Linked DNA regions of Thermococcus sibiricus MM 739. Each later gene encodes a partner of the first gene's protein in a complex. Links are inferred from orthologs where the notes say so. Each region holds a gene or a part of one and is shown in the gene's direction. Other genes may lie near its edges.

The links.
Region 2: the proteins of TSIB_RS07360 (region 1) and rpl12p are in contact, whole or in part, in a crystal structure (PDB 5H7L), measured with the Pyrococcus horikoshii proteins. The link is inferred for Thermococcus sibiricus MM 739 from one-to-one orthologs. Residues at the interface, in WP_048053510.1 of Pyrococcus horikoshii: Pro161, Met164, Met165, Phe168, Ser169, Ile172, Val195, Glu196, Phe202, Leu211, Ser212, Val213, Met216, Lys222, Phe223, Asn224; in WP_010886059.1 of Pyrococcus horikoshii: Leu100, Ala101, Gly102, Leu103, Ser104, Ala105, Leu106, Phe107, Gly108.
Region 3: the proteins of TSIB_RS07360 (region 1) and dph2 are in contact, whole or in part, in a crystal structure (PDB 6Q2D), measured with the Methanobrevibacter smithii proteins. The link is inferred for Thermococcus sibiricus MM 739 from one-to-one orthologs. Residues at the interface, in WP_011954157.1 of Methanobrevibacter smithii: Pro482, Asn483, Lys484, His485, Tyr553, Asp555, Glu556, Glu559, Leu560, Leu591, His592, Glu593, Asp594, Ala595, Val596, His597, Arg598, Gly599, Pro600; in WP_011954460.1 of Methanobrevibacter smithii: Met1, Met3, Tyr4, Pro28, Glu29, Gly30, Leu31, Met33, Phe58, His80, Thr124, Gln126, Ser179, Gly180, Asn181, Phe182, His183, Leu185, Tyr201, Asn202, Phe211, Ile215, Arg291, Asp295, Asp296, Gln298, Met299.

Annotation. Positions count from the first base shown.
Region 1 is NC_012883.1:1,353,745-1,358,516, forward strand. The notes cover bases 809-3,765. They hold TSIB_RS07360 (elongation factor EF-2), read left to right. Parts: upstream 809-1,166; coding sequence 1,167-3,365; downstream 3,366-3,765. Other genes in these bases: uppS (polyprenyl diphosphate synthase), read left to right, coding at 809-1,093; TSIB_RS07365 (asparagine synthetase A), read left to right, coding at 3,592-3,765. Outside these bases: TSIB_RS07350 (gamma carbonic anhydrase family protein), read left to right, coding at 1-280; more of uppS, read left to right, coding at 293-808; more of TSIB_RS07365, read left to right, coding at 3,766-4,497; TSIB_RS07370 (nitroreductase family protein), read right to left, coding at 4,490-4,772. UniProt on the Methanocaldococcus jannaschii protein: Catalyzes the GTP-dependent ribosomal translocation step during translation elongation.
Region 2 is NC_012883.1:367,283-371,832, forward strand. Bases 1,164-3,898 are described here. They hold rpl12p (50S ribosomal protein P1), read left to right. Parts: upstream 1,164-2,241; coding sequence 2,242-2,556; downstream 2,557-3,898. Other genes in these bases: TSIB_RS01875 (50S ribosomal protein L1), read left to right, coding at 1,164-1,173; TSIB_RS01880 (50S ribosomal protein L10), read left to right, coding at 1,179-2,195; dcd (dCTP deaminase), read right to left, coding at 2,668-3,138. Outside these bases: TSIB_RS01870 (50S ribosomal protein L11), read left to right, coding at 1-442; more of TSIB_RS01875, read left to right, coding at 523-1,163; TSIB_RS01920 (DNA-directed RNA polymerase subunit H), read left to right, coding at 4,152-4,400; TSIB_RS01925 (DNA-directed RNA polymerase subunit B), read left to right, coding at 4,418-4,550. UniProt on the Methanocaldococcus jannaschii protein: Forms part of the ribosomal stalk, playing a central role in the interaction of the ribosome with GTP-bound translation factors.
Region 3 is NC_012883.1:71,331-76,066, reverse strand. What follows is about bases 563-3,483. They hold dph2 (diphthamide biosynthesis enzyme Dph2), read left to right. Parts: upstream 563-1,464; coding sequence 1,465-2,502; downstream 2,503-3,483. Other genes in these bases: TSIB_RS00370 (METTL5 family protein), read left to right, coding at 2,904-3,483; TSIB_RS00375 (hypothetical protein), read left to right, coding at 2,525-2,899; TSIB_RS00385 (DUF3887 domain-containing protein), read right to left, coding at 563-1,380. Outside these bases: TSIB_RS00390 (PadR family transcriptional regulator), read right to left, coding at 1-293; more of TSIB_RS00385, read right to left, coding at 283-562; more of TSIB_RS00370, read left to right, coding at 3,484-3,521; TSIB_RS00365 (mechanosensitive ion channel family protein), read right to left, coding at 3,640-4,710; TSIB_RS00360 (DUF432 domain-containing protein), read right to left, coding at 4,713-4,736. UniProt on the Methanocaldococcus jannaschii protein: Catalyzes the first step of diphthamide biosynthesis, i.e. the transfer of the 3-amino-3-carboxypropyl group from S-adenosyl-L-methionine (SAM) to the C2 position of the imidazole ring of the target histidine residue in translation elongation factor 2 (EF-2).

The DNA of each region.
Region 1 (4,772 bases):
CAATGCAGTTATCCACGGTGCAAAAATCGGGAATCATGTTATTATCGGTATGGGAGCAATAGTTCTAGATGGTGCAAAGATTGGAAACCATGTGATTGTAGGAGCTGGCGCATTGATTCCTCCTGGCAAGGAGATTCCAGACTATAGCCTAGTTGTTGGAGTCCCTGGAAAAGTTGTAAGGCAGCTCAGTGAAGAAGAGATTGAGATGACCAGGAAAAATGCTGAAATTTATATGGAACTTGCTGAAATGCATGTTCAAAAGAGAAAGAGAGTTGAGTGACGAAACATGAGCCTGATTTATAGAGTCGTGTCCTCTGTTCCCCATATTTTATTTAAGCCTGTGTATGACCTATACGAGTCATACCTATTTGAAAAAGTCAAGTCCCGGCCTGAGAGAATTCCAAAGCATATAGCAATAATAATGGACGGAAACAGAAGATGGGCCAGAATTCTCAATAAACCTCCATGGTATGGCCATCTTTTTGGCTCTAAAAAATTGGAAGAGATTCTTGAATGGTGCCGAGACTTAGGGATAAGAACACTGACTGTATATGCTTTTTCTACTGAGAATTTCAACAGGAGCAAAGAAGAGGTCAAGATGCTTATGGATCTCTTTGAGAAGAAGTTCAAAGAATTAATTCACGACAGAAGAGTTCACAAATATGGAATACGAGTTAACGTCCTTGGAAGGAAAGAATTGCTACCAGAAAATGTTCGAAAAGCTGCGGAAGAAGCCGAACAAGCCACGAAAAAATATAACAACTATAATTTAAACATAGCCATCGCCTATGGAGGACGGAGCGAGATAGTTGATGCTGTGAAACGGATTGTCGATGATATCCAAGTTGGAAAACTCAACAAAAATGAGATAGACGAGAAACTATTGAAAAGATATCTCTATGTCCCAAACATGACAGATCCAGATATAGTGATAAGAACCGGTGGGGAGGTAAGGATAAGCAATTTTTTGATCTACCAGATAGCTTATAGTGAGCTTTTCTTTGTTGATGTATATTTCCCAGAGTTTAGGAAGATTGACTTCTTGAGGATAATTAGAGAGTACCAAAAGAGGGATAGAAGATTTGGAAAATAAACATGGAAAGATTTATAACTGAATTTTTGAAGTGAGAGATGAACTAACGATCAACATTTTTAGGTGGTGCGATATGGGAAAGAGGGAAGAGATGATTAAGGAAATTAAAGAATTGATGCTTCAACCCGAAAGAATTAGAAACATGGGTATTGCCGCTCACATTGACCATGGTAAGACTACATTAAGCGACAACCTTTTGGCTGGAGCAGGAATGATTAGTGAAGAGCTTGCAGGAAAGCAGCTTGTGCTTGACTTTGATGAGCAAGAACAGGCCAGAGGTATCACAATCAACGCAGCTAACGTTTCAATGATTCACGAGTATGGAGATCAAAAATACCTTGTCAATCTTATCGACACTCCAGGCCACGTTGACTTTGGCGGTGACGTTACAAGAGCAATGAGAGCTATAGACGGGGCAATTATCGTAGTTGACGCCGTTGAAGGTGTCATGCCACAGACAGAGACTGTCCTTAGACAGGCTCTTAGAGAATACGTTAAACCAGTCCTCTTCATAAACAAGGTTGACAGACTCATCAAAGAGCTTAAACTCAATCCACAACAAATGCAAGAGAGATTTGTTAGGGTCATTACTGATGTTAACCGCTTAATCAGAAAGTACGCCCCTGCTGAGTTCAAAAACAAATGGTTAGTAAACGTTAATGATGGTAGCGTCGCTTTTGGTTCCGCTTACTACAACTGGGCTCTTAGTGTCCCATACATGAAGAAAACTGGAGTCTCATTTAAGGACATTATCGACCTAACAAACGCTGGTGACTTAAAAACCTTGAGAAAGAAGGCCCCACTTCACGTCGTGGTTTTAGATATGGTGGTTAGGCATCTCCCCAATCCTGTAGAAGCTCAAAAATACAGAATTCCACACCTCTGGAGAGGGGAGATTGAAAGTGAGATTGGCCAATCAATGGCCAGCTGCAATCCAAAAGGAAAGATGGTAATGGTTGTCACAAAGATCATCATCGACAAACACGCCGGTGAAGTTGCAACTGGTAGAGTTTGGAGCGGTACCGTAAAGACTGGGCAAGAAGTTCACATTATAACCGCAAAAAGGAAGGCCAGAATACAACAAGTTGGTATTTACATGGGCCCAGAGAGAATTAACATGGAAGCTGTCCCAGCTGGTAACATTGTTGCTGTCACTGGTTTGAGAGATGCCATGGCTGGTGAAACCGTTGCAGAAGAGCCAATCGAACCATTTGAAGCACTTCACTACACAAGTGAACCTGTTGTTACTGTGGCTATTGAAGCTAAGAACGTTAAGGACCTACCAAGACTTATCGAGGCCCTTAGACAGCTTGCTAAGGAAGATCCAACCCTCCACGTTAAGATCGACGAAGAGACAGGCCAGCACTTGCTCAGCGGTATGGGTGAGCTCCACCTTGAGGTGAAGTTAGTCCACCTCAAAGAACAATGGGGCGTTGATGTTGACGTCTCAGAACCAATCGTTGTCTATAGAGAAAGCATCACAAAACAAAGCCCAATAGTAGAAGGAAAGTCACCAAACAAGCACAACAGATTTTACATTGTTGTCGAACCAATGCCAGATGAAATTTATCAAGCAATTAGAGAGGGTGAAATCCCTGAGGGAAGACCAAAAGATACGAAGGTCGTTGCAAAGAAGCTTGCCGAGCTAGGAATGGATTATGAAATCGCCAGAGGTATTGTTGACATTTACAACGGAAACATGTTCCTTGACAACACAAAGGGTCTCCAGTATCTCAACGAGGTCATGGATCTCCTTGTAGACGGTTTCCACCAGGCAATGGATGAGGGACCACTTGCCAGAGAACCAGTAATGAAAGTCATAGTCAGACTTGTAGATGCTAAAATCCACGAGGATAACGTCCACAGAGGTCCAGCCCAAATTTACCCAGCAATTAGAACTGCTATTCACTGTGCAATGATGAAATCCAACCCAGTCCTTTACGAACCATACCAGAAAGTAGTCATAAACGTTCCATATGAATACATGGGTTCAGTCAGCAGAGAAATGAACCAAAGAAGAGGACAGCTCATTGACATGAGACAGGAGGGCGAAGTAATGATCATTATCTCAGAGGCTCCAGTAGCCGAAATGTTTGGATTCGCTGGAGCAATTAGGGGTGCAACCAGCGGTAGGGCCCTATGGAGCACAGAGCATGCTGGCTTCAAGAGAGTCCCAACTGAACTTGCAATAAACATAATAAGGCAGATAAGGCAAAGAAAAGGCCTTAATCCAAATCCACCAACAGAGAAGGACATCTGCCCACAGCAGTAAAATCTTTTTTCTGTTCTTCTATTCTCAGTATTTTTTCTAACCTTTCTAATAACATGACCTTCTTCCGTCCTAAAATGTAATACTTGTATAAAGTCAGTTTCATTTATAAACTGCTTGACTATTATCCAAATTAAGTCCTATTTATAGGCATGAACTTACCAATTCTTCAGAATTTTTTGCATAAAATACATATAGGATTAAGGAAGTTGTCATAATGGTGATGATCATGAACGCTGTTCAACTAATAAGTAGGGATATTGAAAAGACAATAAGAGTGCAGACAAAATTGATAGACTACCTGACCGATTTCTTTGTTAAAAAGGGTTTTAAATGGCTTTTACCTGTTATGCTGAGCTCTATAACCGATCCTTTATGGCCCGACCCGGCCTCAAGCAAAATGAGAGCTCCGGAAATAGACGCTTATGGGACTAGATTGAAACTTATGCACAGTATGATTCTTCATAAGCAGTTTGCTATAGCCATGGGGCTTGAGAAAATATTTGTTCTTTCTCCCAACATAAGACTTGAAGAAAGAGATAGGGACGATGGAAGACACGCGTATGAGTTTACTCAAATTGATTTCGAGATAGCTTATGCAACCATGGACGATGTTATGAGCCTTATAGAAGAACTAATAGTAGGGCTCTTTAAGGAAGCAAGAACTTGGGAAGAACTTGGTGAGAGAGACTTACCCAAAGTTAAGGTACCATTTAAGCGCTTTACTATGGCCGAGATTGAAGAAGAATTTGGCGACGATGAAGAAGCTAGCAGAGCCATGGAAGAACCATTCTGGATAACAGACATTTCTAGGGAATTTTACGATAGGGAAGATCCGAAAAGACCCGGGCACTTTAGAAACTACGATCTAATTCTGCCAGAAGGCTATGGAGAAGTTTCAAGTGGTGGAGAAAGAGAGTGGGAGTATGAAGCAATATTGAGAAAACTAAAAGAGAGTGGATTAAGCTTGAGAGCATTTAGGCCCTATCTTGAGGTTGCAAAGGCTGGAAAGCTCAAACCTTCTGCTGGAGCTGGCATAGGCATTGAAAGACTCGTTAGATACATAGTTGGTGCAAAGCACATAGCTGAGGTTCAGCCATTTCCAAGAGTTCCCGGGATTCCTGCAGTCATTTAAAAGCGTTTCCAAATTCATTTAGATGTACTCTTTCCCACATTATCTCTTTTTCATCGTGTTCAAGCTTTTGTTCTACGGGGTAACCTATTCCAATTACACATAAAATTCTAACATGCTCTGGGATTCCTAAAAGTTCTCTTACATAGTCCTCGGCACTCTTTTCTTCACTGTGTTGCCTGTCCAATACGTGCCCCCAGCATGCTCCTAGGCCTAAGGCCGTGGCTGCCAGTTGTATATGTTCTGCTGCAATACTTGCATCAAAAACCCACGCCGAG
Region 2 (4,550 bases), 990 kb from region 1 along the record:
TCCTGGTCCTCCATTGGGTCCAGCCATTGGTCCATTAGGGTTAAATGTTAAACAAGTTGTTGACAGGATAAATGAAGCTACCAAGGATTTTACGGGAATGCAAGTTCCGGTTAAGATAATTGTTGACCCAGTAACAAGACAATTTGATGTGGAAGTAGGAACGCCACCAGTAAGTCAACTAATAAAGAAAGAACTTGGATTGGAAAAGGGTTCAAGTGAACCTACAAGAGCAATTGTTGGTAATCTAACAATGGAACAAGTAGTCAAAATTGCTAGAGCAAAGAAGCAACAAATGCTTGCAGCTGGTTTAAAAGCAGCTGCTAAGGAGGTTATCGGAACGGCTTTAAGCATGGGTGTCACTATTGAAGGCAAGGATCCAAGAGAAGTGCAGAAGGAAATTGATGAGGGAGTTTATGATGAAATATTTGCAAAGGAAGAGTGAGGGAAAAGTTTAAAAATCTCTCTTTTTACGAATTTTTGATTTTCCTTCCGGTTTAAATAAAAAAAGTGGAGGTCAGAAAGATGGCCTTTGATAGGCAAAAAATCGTGGAAGCGGTGAAGGAGGCAAAGGCCCGGGCTAAGCCGCGTAACTTCACACAGACCCTAGAGGTGGCAGTAAACCTCAAGGATATTGATCTTAAAAAACCTGAGAATAGGTTTAAGCTTGAGGTTGTTTTGCCACATGGTCGTGGGAAGGAACCAAAAATCGCGGTTATCGCTGATGGTGCCGTTGCCGAGGCGGCTAAAAAGCTCGGGTTAGGTGTTATTAGTGGTGAGGAATTAGAAGAATTGGGGAGCAATCCAAGGACTGCGAGAAAAATAGCAAAGAACTATGACTTTTTCATTGCGGCTGCCCCATTGATGCCAAAGATTGGTAGGTACTTAGGTAGGTACTTAGGTCCAAGGAATAAGATGCCTGTTGTAGTTCCACCAACAATAACGGATCTTACCTCCTTTGTTGAGAGACTTAAAAAGACAGTTAGAATACAGCTTAAGAACACTCCAGCAGTGCATGCTCCGGTTGGAACAGAATCCATGGAAGATGAAAAAATCGCTGAGAACGTTGAAACAGTGTTAAACGCAATAATAGGGAAGCTTGAGAGGGGAGAAAACCAAATCAAGTCAGCATACATCAAAACAACAATGGGTCCAGCTGTAAAAATAGAGGGGTGATATGAATGGCTCATGTTGCTGAGTGGAAGAAAAAGGAAGTAGAAGAACTTACCAAGCTTCTTCAAGATTATCCAGTAATAGCCCTAGTTGACGTAGCAGATGTTCCAGCATATCCTTTATCCAAAATGAGAGAGAGCCTTAGAGATAAGGCGGTTCTTAGAGTTTCAAGGAATACTCTCATTGAGCTCGCTCTCAAAAAAGCAGCACAAGAACTTAACGACTCAAATCTTGAAAAGCTTATCGAGCACATTCAAGGTGGAACAGGCATACTCGTTACTAAGATAAACCCATTTAAACTTTATAAGTTCCTTGAAGAGAGCAAAAAACCTGCCCCGGCAAAAGCAGGAGCCCCAGCCCCAAGAGATGTTGTAGTTCCAGCAGGACCAACACCATTATCCCCCGGACCTCTTGTTGGTGAGATGCAAGCGTTAGGAATTCCTGCAAGAATTGAGAAAGGTAAGGTATCAATACAAAAAGATACAGTTGTATTAAAGGCAGGCGAGATTATAACTCCCCAGCTGGCTAATATACTTAACCAGCTTGGGATTGAACCTCTTGAAGTGGGACTTAAGCTACTTGCTGCATACGAGCATGGAATCGTTTATACACCAGAAGTACTTGCAATCGATGAGGAACAATACATCAGCATGCTTCAACAGGCTTATATGCATGCATTCAACCTCTCCGTTAACGTAGCATATCCAACAAAACAAACAATTGAGGCAATTATTCAAAAGGCATTCCTTGGCGCAAAGAATGTTGCAGTAGAAGCGGGCTACATTACTAAGGAGAGTGCTGGAGACATACTTGGCAAAGCCTTCAGAATTGCATTGCTTATAGCTCAAGAATTACCAGAGGAGTTGCTTGATGAGAAAACCAAAGAGCTTTTAAACCAACAAGCACAAGTTATAGCGGCTCAGCCTCAGCCAGCTGAAGAGGCTGAGGAGAAGGTTGAAGAAGAGGAAGAAGAGGAGAAAGAGGAAGAAGAGGCTCTCGCTGGATTGGGAGCCTTATTTGGTTAATGTGTATCTAATAATGGAAAATAAAGATAACTTGGAGGTGTAAAAGATGGAGTATGTATATGCTGCTTTATTGTTACACGCCGCTGGTAAGGAGATAACTGAAGAAGGTATAAAGAGTGTCCTTCAGGCTGCTGGTGTGGAAGTTGATGAAGCAAGAGTGAAGGCTCTCGTTGCAGCCCTTGAAGGAGTTAATATTGAGGAAGTTATTGAAAAAGCTGCAATGCCCGTTGCAGTTGCAGCAACTCCAGCTGCAGCTCCTGCAGCTGAGGCTCCAGCAGAAGAAGCTCCAGCAGAGGAGGAAGAAGAGGAAGAGGAGAAGGAAGAAGAGGCTCTCGCTGGACTTGGTGCACTCTTCGGCTGAACTCCCTTCTATTTTCTCCTTTCACTTATATTTCTACGTAAAATCATTTTTGAAGTTTTTGTAGCATGTTAGTAGTATTAATCCACCTATGAAAACTGAAGAGAATAAAAATTATCTTATTTTTCTTTTTGAAAGCTTTAAGTGTTGACTGCCTTGGTAAATACCACGATAAGGGTTTTTCGAGGGTTCCTCAAGGCGATGGAATGCTATTTGCACGAATCGTTCTTCATAATGGAGAATTACTTCCTCTTCAGAACTATTAAAAAATGCCAAAGTGAGATTTCCATCCCATCCTGGATCAACCCAAGCAAAACTCCCTAAAAGGCCTTCTCTTGCAAATGTGCTCCTTAGCCTCATGTCGCCCATGACATCATCAGGGAGTTTCACCCTTTCTAGGGTTAGTATCAATGCATGGCCTTTGGGAGGGATAACCAATTTCCCTTCCTCCTCGACATTTATGAACTTCCCATTTACCATAGCTTCCTTTCCAACCCTTAGATCATAACCTGCTGGCTGAAGAGACTTTTCATTGAAAGGTTCAATAAGTATTTCCTTCCTAATTTTATGATCTGGTAGTATCATTTTATCACCGCAACTTTTATGTAGGCACCGTGTTATAACTTTTTTGAGGGCCCGTGGCCTAGGGGATTGGGCGTCGGCCTTCGGAGCCGAAGGTCCCGGGTTCGAATCCCGGCGGGCCCGCCATTTAGGTATACATAAGTAGAATAATCTCTTTAGGGCCCAGTGATGTACATAAAAGTCATCTTAATAGGATATTATTGACAATTCTTGGAAATTAAACTTACAAGCAATTACATGTTTTCAGGAGAATGTGATTATTGAGCATAACTAAAAAGAATGTATTTCTTTTTGAGTAAAGAAGTGGTGGGCCCGGGGGGCTTTGAACCCCCGACCACGCGGTTATGAGCCGCGCGCTCTGACCAGGCTGAGCTACGGGCCCACAAAGACTGGCGCCGCCGGCCCGACTTGAACGGGCGACCACCGGATTAACAGTCCGGCGCTCTACCAACTAAGCTACGGCGGCACGAACCCAATCATAGGGAGTATAAGCGGATTTATAAAGCTTACGGTATGTGTTTTAGCGAAAAGTTTATATACTAACTTAGGCCTTTCTTCATTCGGTGCCCCGGTAGCCTAGCCTGGTGGGGCGGCGGACTTGTAATCCGCAGGCCGCGGGTTCAAATCCCGCCCGGGGCTCCAGTGGTTGCAGTGGGGCCGTGGGGTAGCTTGGCCTATCCTGCGGGCTTTGGGAGCCCGTGACCCGAGTTCAAATCTCGGCGGCCCCACCATTCTCTCATAATGAGTAAGCTTGGGAACTCTACTCAGTAAATTTTATAACTTCGAAATTACAATGTTTCTGCGGAACATTGAGTATGAAGTTGAGTAGAGCCATGTCAATGTCGATATAAGTGCATCAATGAAATGTTAAGGCAGACGGAGGAGTTCTTAAACTTTACGCAAATAATATAAAGCCTCTCTCAGACTAAACTCTCGAAAAGCTTATATACTCTAATTAAAAGCTGGAGGTAGTGAGAGGGTGTACCTTCTAAAAATTTTAAAGGGGGCAATTCTCTGTGACGGCGAAAAAAAGCCTTACAATATTTGATCATGTGTTAGTTCCTGAGCATAGGGTACTTAGTAAAGAAGAGACGGAAGAATTACTGAAAAAATACAATATAAAGCCTTCCCAGTTGCCGCAGATCAAAACAAGTGATCCGGCAGTTCAAGCACTTGATGCTAAGCCTGGGGATATAATAGAAATAAAAAGAAAAAGCCCTACTGCGGGGGTTTATTACTATTATAGGATTGTTGTGGAAGATTGAAATTTTGAGGTGAGAATATGAGAGGTCCTACTATTGTTGAGGTTACTCCGGATGATCTTTGGCACATTATGAAGGCTTACTGGGATGAAAAAGGGCTTGTAAGACAGCACCTCGACTCCTACAATGCCTTTATTGAGCATGGAATGCAAG
Region 3 (4,736 bases), 1.3 Mb from region 1 along the record:
TTAAGGACTTCCTCTCCATTGAGGGTTATCGTATAACATTTCCTAGGTCGCCCTCCAGTTTCCATCCATTCCCCTTTTATTAACTCGTGTTTTTCAAGAGTTTTAAGTATTCCATAAAGAGTACTCTCACTCGGTACGAATTTCCCATCACTAACTTCTTCAAGTGCCTTTTTTATAGCATATCCATGCGACCTCTCTCTACTTAAAAAGGAAAGAATTAGATAGGCATATATGCCCGTTCTAATTTCTTTCTTAAACTTCTCTAAGGATTTCTTCTTGGAGTCACCAAACAATTCTGTTTTCCTCCTTCTCTTCCTTGACTTTTGGAAGTCCATAACGGAGTAACAACACCGAGACAATCAAGAGGAGCACATAAGTTATGGCCAAAACTATCGTGGATGGTTTGAATTGGTAGTAGGCAGCGAAAGTGTCTATTATGCCATGGGCCACACTTAAACCCAATAGAGCTCTCTTTCCAAATCCATTCCTGTATGAATAAGCTAAAACAACAGTTGTCCCTGCATGAAATAAGGCGGCCAAATAACGTTCAAGCATGGACACAAAAGCAGTGCTTAGCTGAGGAGTACTTCCCCCCAAAACAGAAATCTGAATTGCCTGTAAAGCAGGAACTAATATTGCCTCCCCAAGCCCAAAGCCAATACCAATGAACAAAGCCTCATTAAGATACTTGCTTCTCGAAAAAGCATATTTCAAACTTTCTTGGAAAAATCCTGCTACAAAGCCAAGCCATATTGCAGTAAGGATCACAAAGGCTGTTCCTTTTGCAATTATATCGGAGTTTGACTTTATACCTACTGCTAAAAATGGTGCATTCTGTATCAGAGGTTGAATCCCAAGAGTTATTGCAACAAGTATAATGCCCAAGATAATCTCTGCAACACCTATTTTTCTAAACCCCAGTATGTAGAATGTCAACAAAGCCAAAAATCCTCCTAAAACAGGAAAGAATAGTGCAACACCTAATGGAATGCCAGCTTCCTTTGAATTTACTGCATCAATCCACATGCCAGAAAGCTTGTAATCACCACTAACCTCCCTAAACACGAGCCTTAAAGTCACGTCTGCTTTTTCAAATTCGAAGCTGTAGTAACCAAGGATGAAACCAGAAGATCTTCCCTCTTTAACGAAAGTGTAATCTTTAAGCTGACCGTACTTTGAAATTAGATCTTCCCTAAATGCGTTAAACTGTTTTTCATCAAAGGCCTTCTTCATGTCATCATCAAGATAAGGTTGCAGGATAGAGTAGTCACCACTCTTTAATGCCTCGAAAGTTGCCTCAGCAACACCATCGTAGGGCCTTTCAGCAAGGACAAAGGAGCTAATAAGGAGTAGTATTAACAATATCATAATCTTCTTCATGCCTATCACCATGCCTCGAAGTTCGAGGTATTATTAGGGCCAAATCTTTAAAAGAATTTCGCTTTGAAGATGAATGGTGAGCCTATGTACGAACTTCATGAGCGAGAAGTTTTGGAAAAACTGAGAGAACTAAATGTCAGGAAGGTTTTGATTCAAACTCCTGAAGGTCTTAAGAGAGAGGCGCAGTTTCTCGCTGAATTTCTGGAGAAAAACTCTATAGAGAGTTTAATAAGTGGAGATATTAATTACGGTGCTTGCGACCCAGCAGATAAGGAAGCAAAAATGCTCGGATGTGATGCTTTAATCCATCTTGGTCATTCATACATGGTTCTCAACCTTGAAGTCCCAACGATTTTTATTCCCGCCTTTGCAAAAGTTAATGTGGTCAAGGCATTATCCAAAAACATAGAGGAAATAAAAAAGCTCGGGAAGAAGATAGCATTAGTTACGACAGTCCAGCACATAAGAGAGTTAAATAAAGCAAAAGAGTTTCTCGAAAAGGAGGGGTTTGAGGTAAAAGTGGGCAAAGGAGACGGTAGAATCTCTTTTCCCGGCCAAGTTTTGGGGTGCAACTTCTCCGCGGCAAAAGTAGAAGCTGAAGGGGTTCTTTTCATTGGAGCTGGATACTTTCATCCTGTTGGCGTTGCCTTAGCCACAAAGAAGCCTACGTTAGCAATAAACCCTTACAGCGGAGATGCAATATGGATGAATAGAGAAACGGAAAGGTTCATCAGAAAGCGCTGGGCTCAAATAGCCAAAGCATACGATGCGAAGAAGTTCGGGGTAATAACGAGTACAAAAAAAGGCCAGCTAAGAATTGGAGAGGCCAGAAAAATTGTAAAACTCCTAAGAGAGTATGGAAAAGAGGTCCAGCTAATAGTGATGAACCACATAAGCTACCAAGCCCTAGAGGGCTTTGACTTCGATGCCTACGTGGTGGTTGCCTGCCCAAGAGTACCGATAGATGACGTTGAGAATTGGAGAAAACCCGTGCTGACTCCGAGAGAGCTTGAAATTCTTCTTGGACTGAAGGAGGATTACGAGTTCGACGAAATCGCCGGCGGTAAGAGGGTTCAAGACGAACCCATGGGAATAAGCCTCAAGCTCCCAAAGTCTTTATAAATTTCATTTCCAATTTTCTCTCATGCAGTTTATAGATATCATCATTTACATTCTCTTCGTCGTCCTATACTACCTCTTCCTGAAAACAGCCTTAGAAGTTTTCACCTATAAAGAACTGAGAAGTTACTCGATCTTAGCGATATCCATTGCAGAAGTCGTAGTTTCTCTTGGAATAAATCTCTTTCTTGGGGTTTTGATGCTTTTCACAGTTTTAAAACTGCTGAAGCTGAATTTAAAGGAGGCCTTTGTTGTGGCGTTTACCGCGGAGTTCGGGTTCCTTCTGGGAATAATTGTGGTAATGTTTATATTGACCACTGCCGGCACGATGTTCGGTATAGAGGGACTTGAATTCAATATGACATGGGATGAACTTCTCCGTATTGCGGGCTATAGGTGATAGAATGAAGAAAAAGCACCTTGCAATGATACTCTCAAATTTGAAGGGTTTTAAAGAACCTAAACCCGAGCTTGAGCAATACAAGACTCCGGGAAATGTTGCCGCTGAACTGCTCTGGTTAGCGCACTCAATGGGGGATATTGAAGGAAAAATTATAGCGGATCTCGGAGCTGGCACCGGAGTTTTAAGCATAGGGGCCAGTTTGATGGGAGCTAAAAAAGTTTATGCAGTTGAGAAAGATAAAAAAGCTCTGGAGATAGCAAAAGAAAATGCAGAAACACTAAACATCAAGAATATCGAGTTCTTAGAGGTGTCTGTAAAGGAATTTGATGCTAGAGTTGACACCGTGATAATGAACCCCCCCTTTGGTAGCCAAAACCCCAAAGCAGACAGACCTTTCCTGCTCAAAGCTTTTGAGATCAGCGATGTTGTCTATTCCATTCACCTCGCCAAAGAAGAAGTTAGAAAATTTATAGAGGCCTTTACACGAGATAACAGTTTTAAAATCACTAATCGCTTAACTACAACTTTTGAAATCCCTGCCCAGTTTTTCTTCCATAAAAAACGGCTGGAACAGATTTTAGTTGACATTTACAGATTCGAGAGAAATAAACATGGGTGAGACATTAGTCTACTAAAGAACTCTTACAACGAGGAGCTCCTTGAAGGAACAATATGAACTAACCCCAAAAACATAAAACGATAGGTTTCTTCTACATATTTGTTGAAAAAGAAAGGAACTAGTCTTTCTCCACCTTCACTTTCAGTTCTTCTGCAAACCAATTAACCCTTTGCGGGAACGGTATCTCTATTCCAGCCTCGTCGAGCGCTTTCTTTACCCTCTGGACTATCCTCCACCTAACTTCGAACCACTTCTCGCTCGGTGCCCACGCCCTGACGGCTATGTCGACGCTGCTCGCCCCGAGCTTGTCCACGAAGACCATAGGCTCGGGCTCCGCAAGGACATAGGGCATCTCGTCGAGGGTTTTTTTTATGACATCTATGGCCTTCTGGGCGTCTTCCTTGTAGGCTATGCCGACGATTATGTCGACCCTCCTCGCCGGATACTTCTGGAGGTTCTTTATTTCGCTGTTGAATAGCTTCTCGTTTGGAATCCTCACTAGGAGGCCGTCCCATGTCCTTATCCTCGTTGAGAGAATTCTGATGTCGTGCACGATTCCAGAGTATCCCGCAACTTCCACTGGGTCGCCTATCTTGAGGGGTTTGTCAAAGTACATGAATATCCCAGAGATGAAGTTTGAAACGACGGTCTGTGCTGAGAAACCGAGGACGATACCCGTTATTCCAGCCGCAGCGAGGAGAGTGCTCAGCTTACCGCTAAAGCCCGCTATGTTGAGGGCTATGAAGAACGCCAGCGTGATGACCAGGTAGTAGAAGATTTTCGCTTTGATCTGAGCCTCTGGGAGCTTCTTCTGAGAGGAACTCCTCACAAGGTAGTCCTTTGTCTTTTTGGCAAGGATGTATGAGAAGTAAAACACCAGGAAGGCCGTTAAAAGGTTGCTCAGGCTCGTCCCGGCGATTTTATAGGAGAGCACTCCTAAGGCATCGAGACTGTAAACGACCGCTATAATGGCTATCAGGTTGTAAAGCGTGGATGCAGTGTCCTCGTTAATTATCCACACGTACCTCGTACTTCTGGACAGGTTAAGGATGTACCTCCTGAGAAGCTTTGCTATTAGAAGGCCTATCACGAGGACTAAAAGGGCCTTTACGACCGCACCTAGGGTGAGTGTGAGGAACAGGTTCTCCCCGAGAAGCCCCTCCTCCCAGAAAGACGCTGTTGTGTTCATGTTCACCACCTCATAAGGAAGTTCGG